Regions from separate parts of the Prauserella sediminis genome, predicted to be linked through region 2. Evidence: riboswitches for the same ligand, from Rfam matches in the RefSeq annotation. Region 2 holds a riboswitch; the other holds the start of a gene.
What was found. A riboswitch is a leader RNA that binds a small molecule or an ion and turns the genes downstream of it on or off. The one in region 2 is predicted to bind thiamine pyrophosphate.
Positions count from the first base shown of each region.

Region 1 (10,608 bases), 470 kb from region 2:
CAGGCTGAGCGGGAAGACCTCGAGGTCAGCCGAGCAGCTCCTCGAGCTCGGGAATCAGCGCGCGGTCGGCAGGCAACCAGTCGACGGCCGCCACCTCGTCCGCGCCGACCCATTGCAGCGCCTTGTGCTCGGCGGCCTGCGGGGTGGCGCCGCTGTCGACCAGTGCGGCGGCGTAGACGCGCAGCACCGCCCCTCCCCGCAACGCGATGTCACCACCGATGCGCACGCCGACGGTGACATCGACGCCGAGTTCCTCGTGGCATTCCCGCACCAGCGCCTCGGTCTCGGACTCGCCAGGCTCCACGCGTCCTCCCGGCAGCTCCCACAGCCCGGCGACGTCGTCGGGATAGGCGCGCTGCCCGACGAGCAGCTTGCCGTCGTCGACGATCGCCGCCCCGACGATCACCCCGTCCATCTCCGCTCCTCACGATCGGCGGTCGTGCCTGCGCCAGCTCACCTCGAATCGAGCACCCCCGTCGGGCGACTCGCCGACGACGACCCGTCCGCCGCGCCGGCGCACCGCTTCGGCGACGAGCGCGAGCCCGAGCCCCGTTCCGCCGGAACTGCGTGCCCGGTCGTCGGAGGCCCGGTAGAACCGGTCGAACACGTGCCCCCGGTGTTCCGGCTCGATGCCCGGACCGTCGTCGTCGACGACCACGCGCACCCACGCACGCATGGCCAGTACCGACACGACGACGCTGCTCGCCGCGTGCCTGCAGGCGTTGCGCAGCAGATTGTCCAGCACGAGTTCGACCTCCGACGGGGCGGCCAGCGCCCACGCCGACGGCACGAGCGCACTGACCCGCATGTCGGGCTCCTCCGCACCGAGCCGTTCGACCGCCGCACGCACCTCGGTGACCAGCTCGACGGGTTCGGCCGCGGGCACCTCCCCCGCATCGGCGCGCGCCAGGGTCAGCAGGCCGTCGAGCAGTGTCGACAGACGTTCGGTCTCGACGAGGATGTCCGCGAGCGTCTCCTGTGCGAGGTCGCCGTCGGAAGCGGCGACGCCGACCTCGGCCTGCACGCGGATCGACGCCACGGGGGACCGCAGTTCGTGCGCGGCATCGCCGGTGAATCTGCGGAGCCGCTCCCCGACCTCGTCGTAGCGGGCCAGCAGGTCGTTGAGCTCGGCGGCCAGCGCACCGAGCTCGTCGGCCGACCCCGGTTCGGGCAGCCGTCCGCCGCTCGGCAGCGCCCGCAGCGACCGGCGCATCCGGCCGACCGGGCGCAGTGCTGCACCGGTCACCAGCCACGTCGTGGCACCCACGAGCACCGCGCCCGCGACTGCGAGTCCGACGAGCAGCATGCCGCCGTCGGCGATCACCGCCGAGGCGCCGGCCAGCGGGTCCTCGGCCACCACGAGGCGCTGCGCACCGTCCGGCGCCGTGGCCACGGTGCCCGCCCAGCGCGTGGGCACGGCATCGTCCGGGCCCTCGAAGGTCACCGCGAGACCGGCCTTGAGATCGCCGACGTGGGCGTCACCGAGCGCGGGAGGTCCACCGCCGTCCACCGGATCGCCTGCGGTGTCGAGCACCCGCACCCGCAGCCCGTCCGACGTGGACGGTGCCGTGCCCGACTCGACTGCCCGTGCCGCCGTCGACACCGCTGCGCGCAGGTCCGTATCGACCCCGCCGAGCAGCCATGGGCCGACGAGGCGCCCCGCCAGGAGAGCGAGCACGAGCAGCACCGCCGCCGCGACAACGGTGGCCACCGCGGTGATGCGCAGCCGCAGACTCCTCCTGCGCCACCAGCGACGCGGATCCTTCATGCGACGGGCCGGGCTCGTCACGCGCCGGTCGCAGAATCCGAGGCAGGGTCGCCCGCGACGTACCCGTGGCCGCGCACGGTGCGCACGAACGCGGTCGCCCCCACTGCGTCCAGCTTGCGCCGCAGATAGCCCACGTACACCTCGACCACGTTGCGCGTGGCGGCCCGCTGGTCACCCCACACCGATTGCAGCAGCTCCTCCTTGGTCACCACCGTGCCCGCGCGGCCCGCGAGCGCCTCCAGCAACGCGTACTCCCTGGGACTCAGCGGCACCGGCTTGTCCCGCCAGTACACCTCACGGCGTCCGCGGTCGAGCACGAGCGGGCCGATCCGCAACTGTCCGCGGACACCTTCGGCCGCGGTACGCCGCAGCGTCGCACGCACCTGCGCGACGAGGACGACGAACGAGAACGGCTTCACGACGTATCCGTCTGCGCCGAGGTCGAGACCGTCCGCCTGGTCGACCTCGCCGTCCTTGGCCGAGATGAGCAACACCGGCGTCGTCACGCCGTCCGCGCGCAGGCGTTCGAGCACGCGGTAGCCGGAAAGGCCGGGCAGCATGATGTCGAGCAGCACGACGTCGAACGCCCCGGTCCCGGCGAGGCTCAGCGCGGTCGGACCGTCGGCGGCCACGGTGACGTCCATGCCCTCGGCGCCGAGGCCACGGCTCAGCGCCTTGCGCACACCCGCTTCGTCGTCGACGACCAACACTCGTGGTTCCACAGGTGTCAGGATGCCGCTTTCCCGGCGTCGGCGCGGGATCTCTCAGCGCTCTCTCAGCGTGGCGGGTCTTCTCAGCCCGGTCTCAGCACCGGCCGCGAAGACTCAGCGGTGTCAGGAAACGCCGGTGACTGGGAAACTGGCGATCATACCGGGGGCGAGGAGGACTCGTGAACACGAAACGGAAAGCGGCGACGGTGGCGGTGGCCGGGACGGCGGCAGGCGCGCTCGGGCTGGGCCTGCTGGCGATGCCTGCGGGCGCCGACAGCGCTCCCGAACTCCCCGAGATCGGGGCACAGCAGCTGGTCGGCTCGGTGCTGAAGACGGAGCCGCCCGCGATGTCGGGCACGGCGACGGTCGACAACGAACTCGGGCTCCCCGCCATGCCGGGCGTGCCCGCGCTGGACGCGCAGTCCGCACGCGTCTACTACGACGGCGACGGCAAGGGCCGCGTAGCGATGGAGCAGCAGTCGAGTGAGCTGACCTACGTACTGGGCGACAAGGAGTTCTGGTCCTACGACTCGGCGGAGGGCACGGCAACGCGGACCGCGCTGCCGGCCGATGCGCGGGACAAGCACCGGAGCGCGAAGGCGGCCGGGGCCGACCCGACCCGCACGGCGGCGCAGGTGGTGGACCGGCTGGAGGAGTCGTCGACCGTCTCGGTCGACGGGACGGCGCGTGTGGCGGGCCGTGCGGCGTACGAACTCGTGCTGACGCCGAAACCCGACGAGCGAACGCTGGTGCGGGAGGTCCGGGTGGCCGTCGACGCCGAGAAGCGACTGCCGCTGCGCATGTCGGTGCTGACGCACGGCACGACCGACCCCGCGTTCGAGATCGGTTTCTCCGAGATCGAGTTCGGTCCGCAGCCGGAGCGGCTGTTCGAGTTCTCCCCGCCGGAGGGCACCAAGGTGACCGAGTCCGAGGCGGGGCGGCCCGACGGCTCCCGCGGCGAGTCCGGCGAGGAACCGCAGTTCCGGGTCACGGGCGACGGCTGGGACACGGTCGTGCTCACCCGCGTGCCGCAGGAGATGCGCGATCGCGCCCAGGGCGAAGGCGCCGACGTCGAGGGCATGCTCGACCGCTTCGGCAAGCCCGTGCAGGGCGAGTTCGGTTCGGGGCACGTCATCGAGACCCGCATCGGCACCGCGCTGATCACCGAGGACGGCCGGCTCGCGGCCGGCGCCGTGCCCGAGCAGGTCCTGCGCCAGGCACTGGAGAACCGGTGACCGCGCATGCCGAGCCCGTGGTGGCGGGCCCCTCCCAGCAGGAGGGGCCCGCCCTCGCGGCCCGCACCCGAGGACTCCGCAAGACCTACGGCCGGACGGTCGCGGTCGATCACGTGGACCTCGATGTCCCCGAGGGCGCGGTGCTGGGGATGCTCGGTCCGAACGGCTCGGGAAAGACGACGACGATCCGCATGCTGCTCGGTCTGGTGCAACCGACCGAGGGCGAAGTCCAGCTGCTCGGCCACACGATGCCGGAGCGGGCGGGCGATGCACTGCCGGACGTGGGAGCGCTCGTGGAAGGGCCGGGATTCCACCCGTTCCTGTCGGGACGGGAGAACCTGCTGCGCCTCGCGGCCGCCGAACCGCGACTGACGGCCGCCGGGATTCCACCCGCGGTCGACGATGCGCTCGAACGGGTCGGCCTGAGCCGTGCGGGCGGCCGCCGGTACCGCGGCTACTCGCTGGGTATGAAGCAACGGCTCGGGCTGGCAGGCGCGCTGCTGGTGCCGCGCAGGCTCGTGGTGCTGGACGAACCGACCAACGGGCTCGATCCCGCAGGCACGCGGGAGATCCGGTCGGTCATCGCCGACCTGCACCACGACGGCGTCACGGTGCTCGTCTCGTCCCATCTGCTCGCCGAGGTGGAGGCGACGTGCACGCACGTGGCCGTGCTCAACGAGGGCGCACTGGTCGCGCAGGGCGACCTGACGGAACTGCTCGAATCGGAGTCGGCAGGCCTCGAAGTGTCCACAACGGACGTGACCGCGGCGGTCGAGGCCCTGCGCGCGGCGCACCTGGCCGCACGGCCCACGCCGGACGGCGTACGCGTCGAGCTGACGCGGGCCGCCGCACCCGACGTGATCGCCACCCTCGTCGGCGCGGGCGTGCCGGTGTACGAGGCGCGGCGCAGCCGCACCGGCCTCGAAGACCTGTTCGCCAGGCTGACCCAGGACAGCGAGGAGGCGCCGACATGGACGTCATGACGAAACCGGCCCGGCGCACGGCTCCCGCGTCACGGCTGGTGCGCGCCGAACTGCGCTGGATCTTCCGCAGGCCGCGCACGCTCGCCGTGCTCGGACTGCTGGCCCTGATCCCGGTGATCATGGGGATCGCGCTGACGGTGGCCGACCCGACGGCGGCCTCGTCCGGCGGCCCTCCCGGCAACGACGGCGGGAACCTCCTCCCGGCGGCAGCAGCGAGTGTCCTCGTCCTGCCGATCGCGGCACTGACGATGACGCTGCAGATGCTGCTGCCGCTGGCCGCCGCGATGTCCGGAGCGGACGCGCTCGCCGGAGAGACGTCCACCGGCACGCTCCGCGGTTGGCTGCTCGCACCGGTCGGGCGCGCCAAACTGCTGCTGGTGAAGGCGCTGGGCGTGGCGACGTTCACGCTCGCGGCGGCCGCTGTGATCGCGGCGACCGGGATCCTCACCGCACTCGTGATCAACGGGGACGGCACCCTGTCCACACTGTCGGGGACGACACTGTCCATACCGGACGCAGTCGGCCGCGTCGCCCTGGCCGTGGGCTGGGTGACGCTGCAGCTGTGGGCGGTCGGCGCGATCGCGCTCGCGATCTCGGCGTTCACCGAACATCCGATGGTCGTGCTCGCCTCCGTGCTCGGCGGCGTCATCGTGTTCACCGTGCTCGGCAGTCTCGACGCGTTGTCGTGGCTGCATCCGTTCCTGCTCACCGAGGTGTGGTGGTCGCTGGTCGACGTACTGCGCGACCCGGTGCCGGCGGCCGACCTGATCGACGGCGGGCTGAAGGCCGCGTGCTACCTGGCGATCGGCCTGTCCCTCGCGTACGCGCGGTTGGTGTCCAAGGACGGCTGATCCGATGTCCGGACTCCGGCGGTACGACGGCCCGCGACCGCCGTACCGTCGAGTTCGCTAACCGACGATGGCCACGCCGCCGGGGTCCAGGCGGAGCCGGACCTCCTCGCCGGGCCGCACCCCGTCCGCCATCGTCGCCACCGCATCCACAGTGGACGCATCCGGCACGGTCTCCGACACGTCGACCGTCACCCGCGTGTGGTCGCGGCGCCTGGCCCGCTCGACCACCTCGCCCGGCACGCCGGTGGAGGCGACGCGCAACGCATGCGGCCGCAGGCCGACGGTCACCGGTCCGGCAAGTGCCCACGGAACGTCGGCCACACCGAATGCGCAACGCAGCTGCCCGTCGGCGACCTCGCCGGACACCACGGTGGTGACGCCGAGGAAGCGGGCCACACGTTCGTCGGCGGGCGCGCGCCAGACGTCGACGACGTCGCCGGACTGCCGGATGCGCCCCTCGTCGAGCACGGCGAGGCGATCGGCAAGGGTGAACGCCTCCTCCTGGTCGTGCGTGACGAGCAAGGTCGTGGCCTTGGCGCGGCGCAGCACGCCGACGAGGTCGAGCGCCAGCGATTCCCGCAGTTCGGCGTCCAACCCGGACAGCGGCTCGTCGAGCAACAGCAGCCGCGGCCGGGGCGCCAGTGCCCTGGCGAGCGCCACCCGCTGCGCCTCGCCGCCGGACAATTCGGTGACCTGCCGTCGCTCGTAGCCCGCCAGCCCGACCAGTTCGAGCAACTCGGCGACCCGCCGGTCGCGATCGCCGGCCGGCATGCCCTGCATCCGCGGGCCGAACGCGATGTTGCCCGCGACGTCGCGGTGCGGGAACAGTTGGCCGTCCTGGAACACGAGTCCGAAGCCGCGCCGGTGCACGGGTACGCCCGCGAGGTCGTCGCCGTCCCAGCGGACCGCACCGGTGGCCGGTTCGAGACCGGCGATCGCACGCAACAGCGTCGACTTGCCCGACCCGGACGGCCCGAGCAGCGCCAGCACCTCGCCGTCGGCGATCTCCAGCGACGCGTCACGCACCGCGGGCGTGCGGTCGTAGGTGACGGTCACCCGATCCACGGTCAGCATTCAGAACTCCCCGACGTGCGGCGCCCGCAGGCGGTCGATGACGGCGGCCACGCCCGCGGTGACGAGCATCAGCAGCGTGCACGCCGCGTAAGCCAGTTGAGTGTTGAGTTCGCCCGGCCTGCTGATCAACTCGTTGATCGCGACAGGCAACGTCGGAGCCTCGGGCCGGGCGAGAAAGCTCGTCGCGCCGAACTCGCCGAGCGCGACGACGTAGCCGAACGCCGCGGCCGCCGCCAGGGACCGGGCCGCGAGCGGCACGTCGACCGTCCACCACACCCGCACGGGGGCCGCACCGAGCGTCGCGGCGGCCTGGCGCAGCCGGTCGTCGACCGACCGCAGCACGGGCAGCACCATCCGGATCACCAGCGGCACGACGACGAGCGCCTGGGCCAGCGGCACCAGCATCGGCGAGGTGCGCAGGTCACCCGGCAGCGCATCGAGGGTGACGAGGTAGCCGAAGCCGACGGTCACCGCGGACACGCCGAGCGGCAGCATCAACGCTGCGTCGAGCGTCTCCCCGGCCAGCCGTGCGGCACGGCCGCGGGCCCGTCCCGCCGCCACGAGCGCCACGGCGGCGAGCACCCCGACGATCATCGCCAACACCGTCGCGTCGAAGGCGGTCCGCAGCGAGTTCAGCGCCGCTTCCCAACCGGTGACGCTCAACGCGCCGTCGCCGGAGCCAGCCAGCGCGCGGTAGCCGTCGAACCCCCAGCCGTCGCGTGTGGACAACGAGCGGACGACGAGGGCCAGGATCGGCACCAGCAGGCCCGCCACGACCGTCAGCGCCGCTCCGACGACCCACCACTCCCGCCCCGCAGGCCTGCGGGCGGTCGTCACGGGCGCACGAAGCGGTGCGGCACGTTCCCGTCGTCGCCGCGCCACCCCGCCGACGACCAGCGCCAGGACCACCGCCGCGAGCTGCACCAGCGACAACGCCGCCGCGCCGGACAGGTCGAGCAGCTCGACGGTCCGCAGATAGATCTCGGTCTCGAGCGTGCGATAGCGCCCGCCGCCGAGCATGAGCACGACACCGAAACTCGTGGAACAGAACAGGAACACCACCGCGGCCGACGACGCGAGCGCGGGTGCGAGCGCGGGCAGCGTCACGGTACGGAACGCCTGCCACGGCGACGCACCCAAGCTGCGGGCGGCGTCCTCGGCGCGCCGGTCGAGGTGCGCCCACAGCCCGCCGACGGTGCGCGCCACGACGGCGACGTTGAAGAACGCGTTGGCCAGCACGATCGTCGCCACGCCGCCGCCGGGCCACAACGCCTTGAACGCCAGTCCCACGACGACCGTCGGCAGCACGAACGGCACCAGCAGGAACGTCCGAACCCATCCGGCCCCGCGCAGCCGCACCCGCGCGAGCAGGAACGCCACCGGCATGCCGGCGAGCACCGCCACGGCCGTTGAGGCGGCCGCCTGCCCGAGAGTGAACGCGGCCAGATCCCACGTCTGCGCCTGCGCCAGCGCCCTCGACACCTCGCCGTCGGTGACACCGAGCCGCAGGATCGCCACGACCGGCCAGGCGAACAGCACGCCCAGGAACGCGATCGGCAGGGCGGCGAGCGCGACGACACCGGCCCCGCGCGCCCGCCCGGCCCCGGGGCCGCGCCGCCCGCCTCGGCTCAGCCCTCGTACAGCGCGCGCCACTGTTCGATCCACTGCTCCCGACCCTCGCTGACCTCGTCGGCCGGCAGCTGCGCCGGGTCGTCCGGGAGCGGGGCGGCCCGCTGCCACGAACCGGGCAGTTCGATGTCGGACCTGGCCGGGTAGACGTACATGTTCTCCGGAACGGTGCGCTGGAACTCCGGGGAGAGCAGGAAGTCGACGACCCGGCGCGCCTCGTCGGGGCGGTCGGTGCCGGAGAGCACTCCCGCGTACTCGACCTGCCGGTAGCACGTCTCCAGCAGCGCCTCGGTGCGCGGCGTGCCGTCGTCGCCGATCTCGGCGGCCGGCGAGGACGCGTACGACACGACGATCGGGCGCGGGCCGTTGCCTGAAGATCCCGAGAACTCCTGCGTGTAAGCCTCGCTCCAGCCGCTCACGACCTGAGCCCCGCCGTCCTTGAGCTTGCGCCAGTAGTCCTGCCAGCCGTCCTCGCCGCGGTCGGCGACGGTCGCGAGCAGGAACGCCAGGCCCGGCGAGGAGGTCGCAGGGCTCGGCGTCACCAGCAGCTCGCTGTATCGCGGCCGGGCCAGGTCGGCAAACGTGCGCGGGGCGGGCATGTCGCGCGAGGCGAACCACTCGGTGTCGATGTTGACGCACACATCGCCGACGTCCACGGCTGTCAGCCGGGCGCCGTCACCACCCGAACCGTGGTCGCCGGCGTCGTCGAGCGCGTAGCGCTGCGGGCCTTCGGTGGCGGCCGGAGGGTCGTACGGGGCGAACACGTTCTCGGCGAGCGTGCGGGAGGCGAACGTCGAGTCGATGCCGTAGGCGACATCGGCCACGGGGTTCGCCTTCGTCAGCACGAGCTTGTTCGCCAGCGCGCCGGCGTCACCCTGGTTGAGCACCTCGACGCGGATCCCGGATCGCGACTCGAAATCGTCGAGCACCCGTTGTGGGACGGCGAACGAATCGTGCGTGGCGAGCGTGACCGTCGTCGCCGACGATGCGTCGTCGTCACCGCCGTCACCGCCCCCGATCAAGGTGCACCCGGCTGTGAACAGCCCGGTCACGGCAACGGCGGTCAGCTGGCTCAAGCGGCGCGGCAACATCGGCTCTCCTCGTCGGCACCGTTCGCGGCGCCCGGCCCGCGGTCAGGCGATCCGGAGGGCAGGCGGCCCGGCGTGTAACGGCTCGAGCGGAGCTTGCCTCCCTGCGCCGGCATGACCCGGATCAGGTGCGAACGGTCGTGGGCTCGGCGCCCACCTCTCAGTCCGGCCGGTTCACCGGACTCCCGTGGCGGCGGGCACGTCATCCCTTGATCAAGACACCGCGATCACCCGCCGTGATCACGAAACGGTGATCTCGACGCGATGCGGCCGACATGCCCGACTGCGACTGTGCAGCCTACCCCTCCCGGCACCACCATGGACACATGACGGAGTTACTCAGCGACGACCGCATCCAGGCGGCACTCGAACACCTTCCCAGCTGGCACCGCGACGGCGACGCGATCGTGCGCGAGGCGAAACTGCCGAGCTTCCCCCGCGCTATCGAGGTGGTGAACCGGGTCGCCGAGATGGCGGAAAGCGCAGACCATCACCCGGATATCGACATCCGCTGGCGCACGTTACGTTTCTGTCTGAGCACACACAGTGCCGGCGGGCTCACGGAGAAGGATGTCTCACTGGCGGCCGAGATCGACGGTGCCGTAGACGCCATCATGGAAACCTCCTGACCCCGTCTCACCCATGTCCTGTGACGTGCGCGTCATCCGGCAACCTTCCGGTGTGGCGCGGCGTTGCACGGGTATCCGACAGCAGAGGGAGGGAGTGCGCATGAGCCGAATCGCCTTACGTACCAACGATTTCCGTACCGTGTCCGCGATCGGGGCCGGCAGGCGACTGCGGCGCGCGACCGCCGCGGCGACGCTGTCGGTGTTGACCGTGCTCGGCTCGCTGCTGGCGGGTGCGACGCCAGCGCTGGCCGAGCAGGAGGAGAAGCGGCAGGCTGCCCCCGACCCGTGGGACGCGTTCACCCAGGCGCTCGTCGTCGGCAGCACCGCGTTCGTGATGATCATCGGCCTGGCCGGTGCCGTGCTGTACTACACGGCCAAGGGTCACCGCAGGCAGACGCAACCGCACTGAGCAGGCGACCCGCGGACCCGATGACGGCACCGGCCTTCGCTCACCAGCCCGTCCTCACCGGCGAGCTGGTGCAGTTGCGTCCGGTGCTGCCCGACGACGCTCCCGGCCTGGTCGCGCTGATGCGGGAGGAGGCGCTCACGTGGTGCCCCGGCCGCGGGACGGGGGTACCCGCGCTCGACGACCTCGCGGCGGCCCAGCAGTGGTACGCGTCCTGCGGGCGGCGCGGCGACCG
Region 1 is NZ_JACIBS010000001.1:3,004,833-3,015,440, reverse strand. Features, by position in the region: gene FB384_RS13765 ((deoxy)nucleoside triphosphate pyrophosphohydrolase) at 26-415, opposite strand; gene FB384_RS13760 (sensor histidine kinase) at 425-1,768, opposite strand; gene FB384_RS13755 (response regulator transcription factor) at 1,786-2,490, opposite strand; gene FB384_RS13750 (sigma-E factor regulatory protein RseB domain-containing protein) at 2,658-3,713, shown strand; gene FB384_RS13745 (ABC transporter ATP-binding protein) at 3,710-4,696, shown strand; gene FB384_RS13740 (ABC transporter permease) at 4,684-5,547, shown strand; gene FB384_RS13735 (ABC transporter ATP-binding protein) at 5,605-6,621, opposite strand; gene FB384_RS13730 (ABC transporter permease) at 6,622-8,274, opposite strand; gene FB384_RS13725 (thiamine ABC transporter substrate-binding protein) at 8,250-9,341, opposite strand; TPP riboswitch at 9,437-9,530, opposite strand; gene FB384_RS13720 (4a-hydroxytetrahydrobiopterin dehydratase) at 9,665-9,967, shown strand; gene FB384_RS13715 (hypothetical protein) at 10,068-10,376, shown strand; gene FB384_RS13710 (GNAT family N-acetyltransferase) at 10,397-10,608, shown strand, end outside.
Region 1: it holds a riboswitch for thiamine pyrophosphate, as region 2 does, so the genes downstream of both, FB384_RS13725 (thiamine ABC transporter substrate-binding protein) here and thiC (phosphomethylpyrimidine synthase ThiC) in region 2, are expected to answer to the same signal.

Region 2 (10,608 bases):
CCGTGGCGGCCCTGCTTCACATCTGCTCGCGGCTCTGTCGCAGGCCAACTGCCTCATCGTGCTCGACGAGGACACCACCGAAGCGCCCGCGGACTCCGAGGTGGACGTGCTGCTGCTGTGACGCGCGCGAGGGCGGACGTGAGGCGGCGACCGGTGCGTTACCCCAGCGGAGTAGCGTGGTCGCGTTCGAGGTTCACCTACGCGAACGGAACAGACGACCGAACCATGGCTTCCGACGGCATACCGGCGTCCACGGCCTCCGCAGCCTCCAAGGCTTCGGCGGCACTCGGCCACGCCGCAGCGATCACCAGGGAAACGCTGCCGCCGATGCACCCGGCCGGCAGACCGTTCGTACTCGGCGGCCTCGCCGCGACGCTCGCGTTGCGCAAGGTGTCGGCGAGCCTCGGCGTCCTCGCCGGGCTGGGCACACTCGCCACGGCGGCGTTCTTCCGCGAACCGCACCGGGTGCCGCCGCAGCGCGAGGACCTCGTCGTCGCGGCCGCGGACGGCACCGTGTCGCTGATCTCCGAGGCCGTGCCGCCCGCCGAACTCGGCCTGCCCGACGAGCCGCGCACCCGCGTGAGCGTCTTCCTGTCCATGTTCGACGTCCACGTGCAGCGCATGCCCGTCAGCGGCACCGTGGAGCGGGCCGCCTACCGGCCGGGCACGTTCCTGTCCGCCGACCTCGACAAGGCCAGCGAGGACAACGAGCGCAACTCGCTGCTGCTGCGCACCGACGCGGGCCACGACGTCGTCGTCACCCAGATCGCCGGGCTGGTCGCGCGCCGCATCGTGTGCCAGGTCGCCGAGGGCGAACGGCACGACGTCGGAGCGACCTACGGGCTGATCCGGTTCGGCTCCCGCGTCGACACCTACCTGCCGCCGGGCAGCCGCGTCCTCGTCCGCGAAGGACAGCGCACCGTCGGCGGCGAGACCGTCATCGCCGAAACCGCCCCCGCTGCGAGGGACTGACCCGTGATGTCCCGGACCACTCCCGGCGTCCGGCTGCTGCCGAACGCCATCACCGTGCTCGCGCTGTGCTCGGGGCTTTCCGCCGTGCAGTTCGCCCTGACCGGCGCCTACGTGCTGGCCATCGGCGCCATCGGCGTCGCCGCCATCCTCGACAGCCTCGACGGGCGCATCGCCCGACTGCTCGACGCGTCGTCGAAGATGGGAGCCGAGCTCGACTCGCTGTCCGACGCGATCTCGTTCGGCGTGGCGCCCGCCCTGGTGCTGTACGTGTGGCTGCCGGGTGACGCCCGGTTCAGTTGGGTCGTCGCGCTGATCTTCGCCGTATGCATGGTGCTGCGGCTGGCCCGGTTCAACACCCTGCTCGACGAGGACCAACCGCCGTTCGCAGCCGAGTTCTTCGTCGGCGTCCCCGCTCCCGCGGGTGGTCTGACGGCGCTGCTGCCGGTGATCGTCACGCTCGAGTTCGGCACCGGTTGGTGGTCGTCGCAGCCCGTGGTGTGGGTGTGGACGATCGCCACGGCGGCACTGTTGATCAGCCGCATCCCCACGCTGTCGCTGAAGAAGCTGCGCGCACCGGCGAAGGCGGTCGCGCCGCTGCTGGTGGGTGTCGGACTGCTGGCGGCGGCGGTCATCCAGTACCCGCTGATCGCGCTGGCGGCGGCGCTGGTGCTGTACCTGGCTCACATCCCGTACGCGGTGCGCCGCTACCACTGGCTCGCCGCGCACCCCGAGGCATGGGACGTGCCGGGGCGCGAACGCCGTGCCATGCGCAGGGGGTTGCGCGGGCAGCGGCGTCTCGGACTGCGCAAGCCACGACTGCGCCGCGTCGCCGGTGCCGCACGGCGGGCTGTCCAGCGATCGGACGGCAGTCCCGGCACCGGCACGGCCACGTCACACGTGTCGCGGGTGTACCCGCCCGCCGATCCGGCGCGCACCTCGTCACGGAAACGAGGCTGGCGACGCATCGGGCTCCGCCAACGCGAACGCTGAGCCCGACGGGCCCGGACGGACGCGCTCCGCGCGACAGTGCTCAATCAATTCCCCCAAGGCTCAATCAATTCCCCCAAGGGCGGCACTACATCGGCGCCGGCCGCCGGACGAGATCGGCGGTCCTCGGCGCGCCCGGTGTCCGTTCCTCATAGAGTGGCGGCTGTGACGTCCTCGGCTCAGATCACGCTCACCGTCCGGCACACCCCGTCCGCGCTCGACTCGCGCCGCGGTGTCGTCCGTATGCACCCCGAAGTGCTCGACGCCCTCGGCTTGCGCGCCTGGGACGCGGTACGGCTCACCGGAGCACGCGCCAGCGCCGCGTTGGCCGCCCCAGCCGACGACGGTGTGCCCGGAGTCGTGCTGGCCGACGACGTGACGATGTCGAACCTCGGCGTCACGGAGGGTTCGGAGGTCGTCGTCGCACCGTGCGATGCGACCGTCGCGCGAACCGTCACCGTGTCCGGGTCCCGGCTCGCCACGATGTCGCTCACCGCCACGACCCTGCGGCAAGCGCTTGCGGGCAAGGTGCTGACCGTCGGCGACGCGGTGTCGCTGCTCCCCCAGGACCTGTCCCCGCCGCCGGGAGCCGACGTCGCCGCGGTCCGCGGCACGCTCTCGCGCACCGTCGGCGCGACGTGGACGACGGAACTGCTCACCGTCACCGCCACCGAACCGGCGACGGGCCCCGTCGTGGTCGGCCAGTCCACGGTCGTCCGCTGGCGCGGCGACGAGACCACGCCTGCCGCCGACACCGTCACCGACGCGGCGGGAACGACGGCACAGTCGCAGGCACAACCGGCACGGTCACAGCCGGCGCAGGCACGGCCGGCGGCCGGGGCCACCCCGGCGGCCGCCGAACCCGAAGTCGCCGAGATCGCCGTCACCGAACCGTCCGACGATGCCGGCACCGTGCCCGTGTCCGAACTCGCGGGACACTCCGCCGCCACCCGCACCCTCGCCGAATGGTTCGACCTCGCCTTCCACCGGCCGGACCTGCTCGCCAAACTCGGCACGTCCGCACGCCTCGGCGTGTTGCTCGCCGGACCGGAAGGCGTCGGCAAGGCGACGCTGGCCCGGTCCGTCGCCCACGCCGAGAAGGTCCGGGTCGTGACCCTCGCCGCGCCGACGCTCGCGGTCCTCGAACCCGACGCCGCACTGAACCGGCTGGCCCAGGCCGTCGACGCCGTCACGTCCGGCGACGGTTCCGGTCTCCTACTGCTCACCGACGTCGATGCGCTCCTTCCGGCCCACCAGCAGCCGCCCGTCGCGACCGTGCTGCTCGACCGGATCCGCAACGCCCTCGCCGAACCGGGGTTCGCGCTGGTCGCCACGACGGCACACCCCGAATCGGTCGACCCGCGGCTGCTGGCCGTCGACCTGCTCGATCGCGAGCTCACGCTCGCCCAGCCCGATGCCGGCGTGCGCACCGAACTGCTGCGGATCCTGTTCCGCGACGTCCCCGTGGAATCCGATGTGGATTTCGGGGCGATCGCCGAGCGGACACCGGGCTTCGTCGCAGCCGACCTGCTCGCGCTGCGCCGCGACGCCGCCGTCCGGGGCGCTCTGCGGCAGCGCGACGACAGCGCGAGCGGTGACTCCGGGCCCGCGATCGCGCAACAGGACCTGATCGACGCCCTGTCCTCCGTCCGTCCGATCTCGATGTCCGAATCGGACACGCTGGCCACCGGCGGGCTCACGCTCGACGACGTCGGCGGCATGGGAGAGATCAAGCAGTCGCTCACCGAGGCCGTGCTGTGGCCGCTTCGCTATCCGGACTCGTTCGCACGGCTCGGCGTCGCACCGCCGCGCGGCCTGATGCTGTACGGACCACCCGGCAACGGCAAGACCTTCCTCGTGCGCGCGCTCGCGGGTGAGGGCGCGCTGAACGTGTTCGCCGTCAAGGGCGCCGAACTGATGGACAAGTTCGTCGGCGAATCGGAACGGTCGGTGCGGGAGCTGTTCCACCGTGCCGCAGAGGCGGCACCCTCGCTGATCTTCCTCGACGAGGTCGACGCGCTGGCACCGCGCCGCGGCCAGGGCAGTGACTCCGGCGTGGCCGACCGCGTCGTCGCCGCGCTGCTGACCGAGCTCGACGGTGTGGAGCCGCTGCGTGACGTCGTCGTGCTGGGCGCCACGAACCGGCCCGAACTCGTCGACCCGGCGTTGCTGCGGCCCGGCAGGCTGGAACGGCAGATCTACGTGCCACCGCCCACCGCCGAGGCCCGCGCCGACATCCTGCAGTCGGCCGCCAAGAACACGCCGCTCGCCGACGACGTCGACCTCACCGACGTCGCCGCATCGCTGGAACGCTACTCGGCGGCCGACTGCTCGGCGCTGATCCGCGAAGCGGCACTGACGGCGATGCGCGAATCACTCGAGGCCACGGAGGTCACCGCGGCGCACCTGGACAAGGCCCGTACGGTCGTCCGGCCGTCCCTCGACCCGCAGCAGCTGGCCGACCTGGAGGAATACGCCCGGAACCGGTGACCGCGCCCGGCACCGTCCAGGACGGTGCCAGCCTGAGCGTGTCAGCGGTTGTCCGCGTAGTCCTTCGTCACGATCACGATGACGCCCGGACTCGAGTCCTCGATGCCCTTGAACCGCTTCGCGACGTTGATGCCGAGACTGTCGGCGAGCACCCGCGCCGCGTGCTCCTCATCGGTGCCGGGGCGGAAGTACGCGGTGCTCTCGTGGATGACGCCGTCGGAGTAGTTGGCCTCCTCCACGACGTTCCAACCCTGGGCACGCATGTCGTCACCCGCCGTACGGGCCAGCCCACTGATCGTGCTGTTGTTGTACACCCGCACGTCCACGGCCTTGACGTTCACCTTCTGGTTCTCGGACCCGTCGCCGCCCCGATTGCCACCGGAGCCGTCCGAACCGCCCGCGGTTCCGTCCGCGCCACCGCCGCCGTTGTCGCCACTGCCGCCGTCGTCGGTGCCGTCGCCGTCACTGCCGTTACCGTCGGCGGAGTCACCGGACTCGTCACCCGAACCGTCACCGTCGGCTCCGTCGCCCGAGCCGTCCGATCCGTCTCCCGAATCGGGCCGCTGCTCGTCCGGCGAGCCGGACTGGCCGCCGTCGCCATCACCCGGCGTGTTCGTCTCGGACGTCTCCTGCGCCGTCGGCTGTTCGTCACCACCGGTCACCAGCGTGACACCGCCGATCACCGCCGCGATCACCGCGACCGCCAACAGGCCGAGTCCGGCGGCGCGCATGGGCCTGGACAGACCGTCGAAGATGCTCATGACAGCTCGATCCCCAACCGGCGCGCTGCACGCACCCGCTGCCGCGACGCGCGAGCCTTCCGCAGCCGCTTCACCAGCATCGGGTCGGCACGCATGGCGTCCTGTTTGTCGATAAGTCGATTCAGAATCTGGTAGTAGCGCGTCGGCGACATCGCGAACAACTCACGGATGCCCTGCTCCTTCGCGCCCGCGTACTTCCACCACTGCCGCTCGAACGCGAGCACTTCCCGCTCCCGCTCCGTGAGCCCCTCGGCCGGCTGCGCATCATCCGCCGACGAAGACGATCTACCCTTGCCCTCCGTCGACTCCGCGGCGTCCATGTGGCTCCTCGCAGGCGTTCTCGGCGAATAACACGGATGTGGTTTCCGCAGCCGCCATTAGATCACGCGAGACCACTGTCAGTGGTGTAACCCGGCCCCGGCGCGTCCCGGCCGGAAGTCCCGGCCGGAAGTCCCGGCCGGGAACGGTCGCGAATGGTCGCCGGTGAGCAACGACACGCCGTCGACCCACCACGGGCCCGGCCCGCCCACCGCATGCCCCGCGGCATCGCCCACCGGCCGACCGCCGTGGAGTCACTTCGAGGCACCGGGGCGGGCGTCGGCCCGGTCGTCGCCCACCTCCAAGGCGTCGCTACGCGATACTGGCCCGCCCGTCGCCCGGCCACCAACCCCTCAAGGAATCGCTACGCGATACTGCTTGAATGGGCACGTGAGCATCCATCCCATCGTCATCGCCGGTGACCCCGTACTGCACAACCCCACCCGCGAGGTGACGGAGTACGACGACAAGCTGGCCACGCTCGTCGACGACATGTTCGAGACGATGTACGCGGCCGAGGGCGTCGGGCTGGCGGCGAACCAGATCGGCCTCGACCTCCGCTTGTTCGTGTACGACTGCCCCGACGACGAAGGCGTGCGGCACAAGGGCGTCGTGGTGAACCCGAAGCTCGAGACGTCCGAGATCCCGGAGACGATGCCGGACCCGGACGACGACTGGGAGGGCTGCCTGTCCGTGCCCGGCGAGGCGTACCCGACGGGCCGCGCGTCGTGGGCGAAGGTGACCGGGTTCGACACCGGCGGCAACACCGTCGAGGTCGAAGGCACCGGCTACTTCGCCCGCTGCCTGCAGCACGAGACGGACCACCTCGACGGTTACATCTACCTCGACCGCCTCACGGGCAGGCACGCCCGCGCGGCGAAGAAGATGCTCAAGAAGAACGACTGGACGTCGGCAGGCAACAGCTGGCTTCCCCCGAAGGAACTCTGACCGGAAGTACCGCAATCCCAGGGATTTCCTCCCCGGACACGGCAGGGCGGGCGTTCGCGACGGAATTCGCGGGCGCCCGCCTGTTGCTTGTCGCGGCCGATGGTGGCATCGTCGCTGTCGGAACAAATACATCGAACGCGGGAGCTCGCGCCTTGGCGGGCTGAGAGGGCGACTGGGTACGACCCGGTGTCGCCGACCGCACGAACCTGACTGGATAATGCCAGCGTAGGGAGTGAATGTCGTTGCCGACGCCTGTTTCCGACAATTCCGCCGTGTCCGCCGCCACGGACTCCTCCGTCAACGGTTCCGCCGTCACGACGGGACCGATCGAGGGCTCCGCCAAGGCGTACGCCCCCACCGAGTCCGGCCTGCAGGTCCCGGTGCGCCGCATCGCACTGACGAACGGTGAGCACTTCGACGTCTACGACACCTCCGGCCCGTACACCGATTCCGACGCCGACATCGACGTCCACAATGGACTTTACCCGTTGCGTCGCGGCTGGTCGTCGGAGCACCGCACCCAGCTCGAATGGGCACGCGATGGCGTGGTCACGCCCGAGATGGAGTTCATCGCGGTCCGTGAGGGCGTGACAGCCGAGTTCGTCCGGTCCGAAGTCGCCTCCGGGCGCGCCGTGATTCCGGTCAGCCGCAAGCATCCCGAGGCCGAGCCGATGATCATCGGTAAGAACTTCCTCGTGAAGGTCAACGCCAACCTGGGCAACTCGGCCGTGACGTCTTCGGTCGAGGAAGAGGTCGAGAAGATGGTGTGGGCGACCCGCTGGGGTGCCGACACGATCATGGACCTGTCGACGGGGAAACGGATCCACGAGACGCGCGAGTGGATCCTGCGTAACTCACCGGTTCCGGTCGGAACCGTTCCGATCTACCAGGCTCTCGAGAAGGTCGACGGCGAGCCCGAGAAGCTGACGTGGGAGCTCTACCGCGACACGATCATCGAGCAGTGCGAACAGGGCGTGGACTACATGACCGTCCACGCGGGAGTGCTGCTGCGCTACGTCCCGCTGACGGCCCAGCGAGTGACGGGCATCGTCTCCCGCGGCGGTTCGATCATGGCGGCGTGGTGCCTGGCCCACCACCGCGAGTCGTTCCTGTACACACGTTTCTCCGAGCTGTGCGAGATCCTGCGGTCCTACGACGTGACGTTCTCCCTCGGTGACGGACTGCGTCCCGGTTCGATCGCCGACGCCAACGATCGCGCGCAGTTCGCCGAGTTGGAGACACTCGGCGAACTGACCCACATCGCCCGTGACCACGGCGTGCAGGTGATGATCGAAGGCCCCGGCCACGTACCGATGGACAAGATCAAGGAGAACGTCGAGCTCGAGGAGAAGCTCTGCGGCGAGGCGCCGTTCTACACGCTCGGTCCACTCGCGACGGACATCGCGCCCGCCTACGACCACATCACGTCGGCGATCGGCGCGGCCGAGATCGCCCGGCACGGCACCGCGATGCTGTGTTACGTCACGCCGAAGGAGCACCTGGGCCTGCCGAACCGCGACGACGTGAAGACCGGCGTCATCACGTACAAGATCGCGGCGCACTCCGCGGACCTGGCCAAGGGGCATCCGCGAGCGCAGGAGCGGGACGACGCGCTGTCGAAGGCGCGGTTCGAGTTCCGCTGGATCGACCAGTTCAACCTGTCCCTCGACCCGGACACCGCGCGGGCCTACCACGACGAGACCCTTCCCGCCGAGCCCGCGAAGACCGCGCACTTCTGCTCGATGTGCGGGCCGAAGTTCTGCTCGATGCGTATCACCCAGGACATCCGGGCCTACGCCGAGGAACACGGCCTGTCCTCTGTGGAGGCCATCGAGGAGGGCATGCGGGAGAAGTCCGAGGAGTTCAGCTCCCGCGGCGGCCGGGTCTACCTACCGGTGGCGGAATGAGCACCGGCGGTCCTCCGGAAGCGGCAGGCGCGAAAGCACCGCCGCCGACGGCGCTCACGATCGCAGGCTCCGACTCCGGCGGCGGCGCCGGCATCCAGGCGGACCTGCGGACGTTCTTCGCCTGTGGCGTGCACGGCATGACCGCGGTCACGGCCGTTACCGTGCAGAACTCGCTCGGCGTCGAGGATTTCACCGAGATCCCGTCGAACGTCGTCACCGCGCAGATCCGGGCCGTGACCGGTGACATGGGCGCCGATGCAGCCAAGACCGGGATGCTCGCCACCGCGGAGATCATCACGGCCGTGGCGAAAACCCTCGGCGACGTCGGGATCGGCGGTGACTCGGACGTGCCCTTCGTCGTCGATCCGGTGGCCGCCTCGATGCACGGCGACCCACTGCTGCGTGAGGAAGCCCTGGAGGCGATCCGCACCGAGCTGTTGCCCCGCGCCACGCTCGTGACTCCCAACCTCGACGAGGTCCGCCTGCTGACCGGTGTCGAGGTCACCGACGCCGGGAGCAGGCACGCCGCGGCCGAGGCTTTGCTGGCGCTCGGGCCGAGGTGGGTGCTGGTCAAGGGCGGACACGACAGCGGGCCACGCTGCGTGGACCTGCTCTCCGACGGCACGACGCACCTGGAGCTCGACGGGCCGCGACACGACACCCCGCACACGCACGGCGGTGGGGACACCCTCGCCTCGGCCGTCACGGCGGAACTCGCGAAGGGCGCCGATGTGCCCACGGCCGTCGAAGAGGGAAAGCGGTTCATCGAACGCTGCGTCGCCGAGGCCTACCCGCTGGGCGGCGGCATCGGACCGGTCTCCCCGTTCTGGCGGTTGGCCGGCGAGGACTGATCACCTGCGCCCGTGTTGCGTTCCCCGGGGCCCGTGTTGCGCCCACCCGTCGCCGGACCGCCACCCTTCATCAACGCGCTGACGCGCGACAGCACTTGATGGGGGGTGCTGCGGACTCCGGTGCTTGTGTTCGGCTCAGCGCGGGAACACGCCCACGCCGTTGGCGACCGCCCTGGGCTTGCCGTCGGAGGGCACGTTGCGCACGATCGCCTGCCGGTCGCCCGGCTCGCGGGTGACGAACGTCGAGGACCCGCCGCCGTCCAGGTTGACGCCGTCGACGGCGCCGAACGACCGCAGCAGGTCGGCGAGTTCGGCGACGGTCATTCCTGCGCTCTCGGCCGATCGGCCGTCGACGACGGTGAGGTAGGCGGTGCGGCCGTCGGAGCTCACCCCGGCAGCCGTCCGAGGGGCGAGCACGGACGTGTCGAGCCCGGGAAGCGGCGCGCCGTCACGCAGGATCGGATAGCCGCCCACGGCGAACTCGAACGGTGGCACGGGCTCATCGGCGTCCAAACCGGACCGCACCAGCACTCGGTCGCCCTCGTCGAGCGCCTCGAGCCGGTCCGCTCCGTCCTCGCGGCCCACCAGCACGGTCGCGTCGGCCGGGATCCGGCCTTCTCCGGGTTCGTCCCGTTCGGCGATGACGACACCGTCCTGTACGACCACCTCCTCGGTCTCGTCGCTGCAGGGTGCCTGCCGGTCGGTGTCGGTGCCGCACGTGGGACGCACCCTGCTCATCGGCCCCCAATCCGTGGTGTACACGCCGACGCCGTTCTCGGGCAGTGCGTACTGGTTCATGCCGTCGACGTCGAAGGCTCCGTCGGCGGTGCGGACCGTTCCGGTGACGTCCAATGTAGACATCCGAACCCTGCGGTCGACGCCCATGCCGAACACGTCCCGTGTCGAGGTGCCGTCGGGCAACGCGGGGCCGAACCGCTGACCGTCGGGCACCGCACCCTTGAGCGCGTCGCCGCCGGTGATCGCGGGACCGACCGACGACCCCGTCGGCTCGACGCCCTCGTGCGAGTCGCTGATGTTGAAGAAGTCGCCGTTCACGCCCGCGAGCGCGTCCTGGGCGCCCGCCATGTCGGGGATCTCGTCGCGCTGCGCGACCGCGTCGGGGTGCAGCAGGCCGAGGCGCGCTTTCAGCACGTCGACCGTCAGCACGTGGCCCTGCACGGCGCCTGCGGTGGTCTCGACCGTGAACGGCCGGTGGGTCACGCCGGGAGCGAGCACGGTGCCGGACTGCGCCGTGGTCGCAGGATTGTCGAATGCGGTTGCGGGGACGGCGGCCGTGGCGGCGGGCGGGACGGCGACACCGCCGAGCAACACCGCACACGCTGTGGAGACGGAAACGAGGGACCGGGGCACCTG
Region 2 is NZ_JACIBS010000001.1:2,538,056-2,548,663, reverse strand. Features, by position in the region: gene moeA (molybdopterin molybdotransferase MoeA) at 1-121, shown strand, start outside; gene FB384_RS11660 (phosphatidylserine decarboxylase) at 226-972, shown strand; gene pssA (CDP-diacylglycerol--serine O-phosphatidyltransferase) at 979-1,962, shown strand; gene FB384_RS11650 (AAA family ATPase) at 2,125-4,449, shown strand; gene FB384_RS11645 (LytR C-terminal domain-containing protein) at 4,491-5,210, opposite strand; gene FB384_RS11640 (DUF3263 domain-containing protein) at 5,207-5,530, opposite strand; gene FB384_RS11635 (peptide deformylase) at 5,919-6,476, shown strand; TPP riboswitch at 6,604-6,725, shown strand; gene thiC (phosphomethylpyrimidine synthase ThiC) at 6,749-8,383, shown strand; gene thiD (bifunctional hydroxymethylpyrimidine kinase/phosphomethylpyrimidine kinase) at 8,380-9,234, shown strand; gene FB384_RS11620 (phosphodiester glycosidase family protein) at 9,370-10,608, opposite strand, start outside.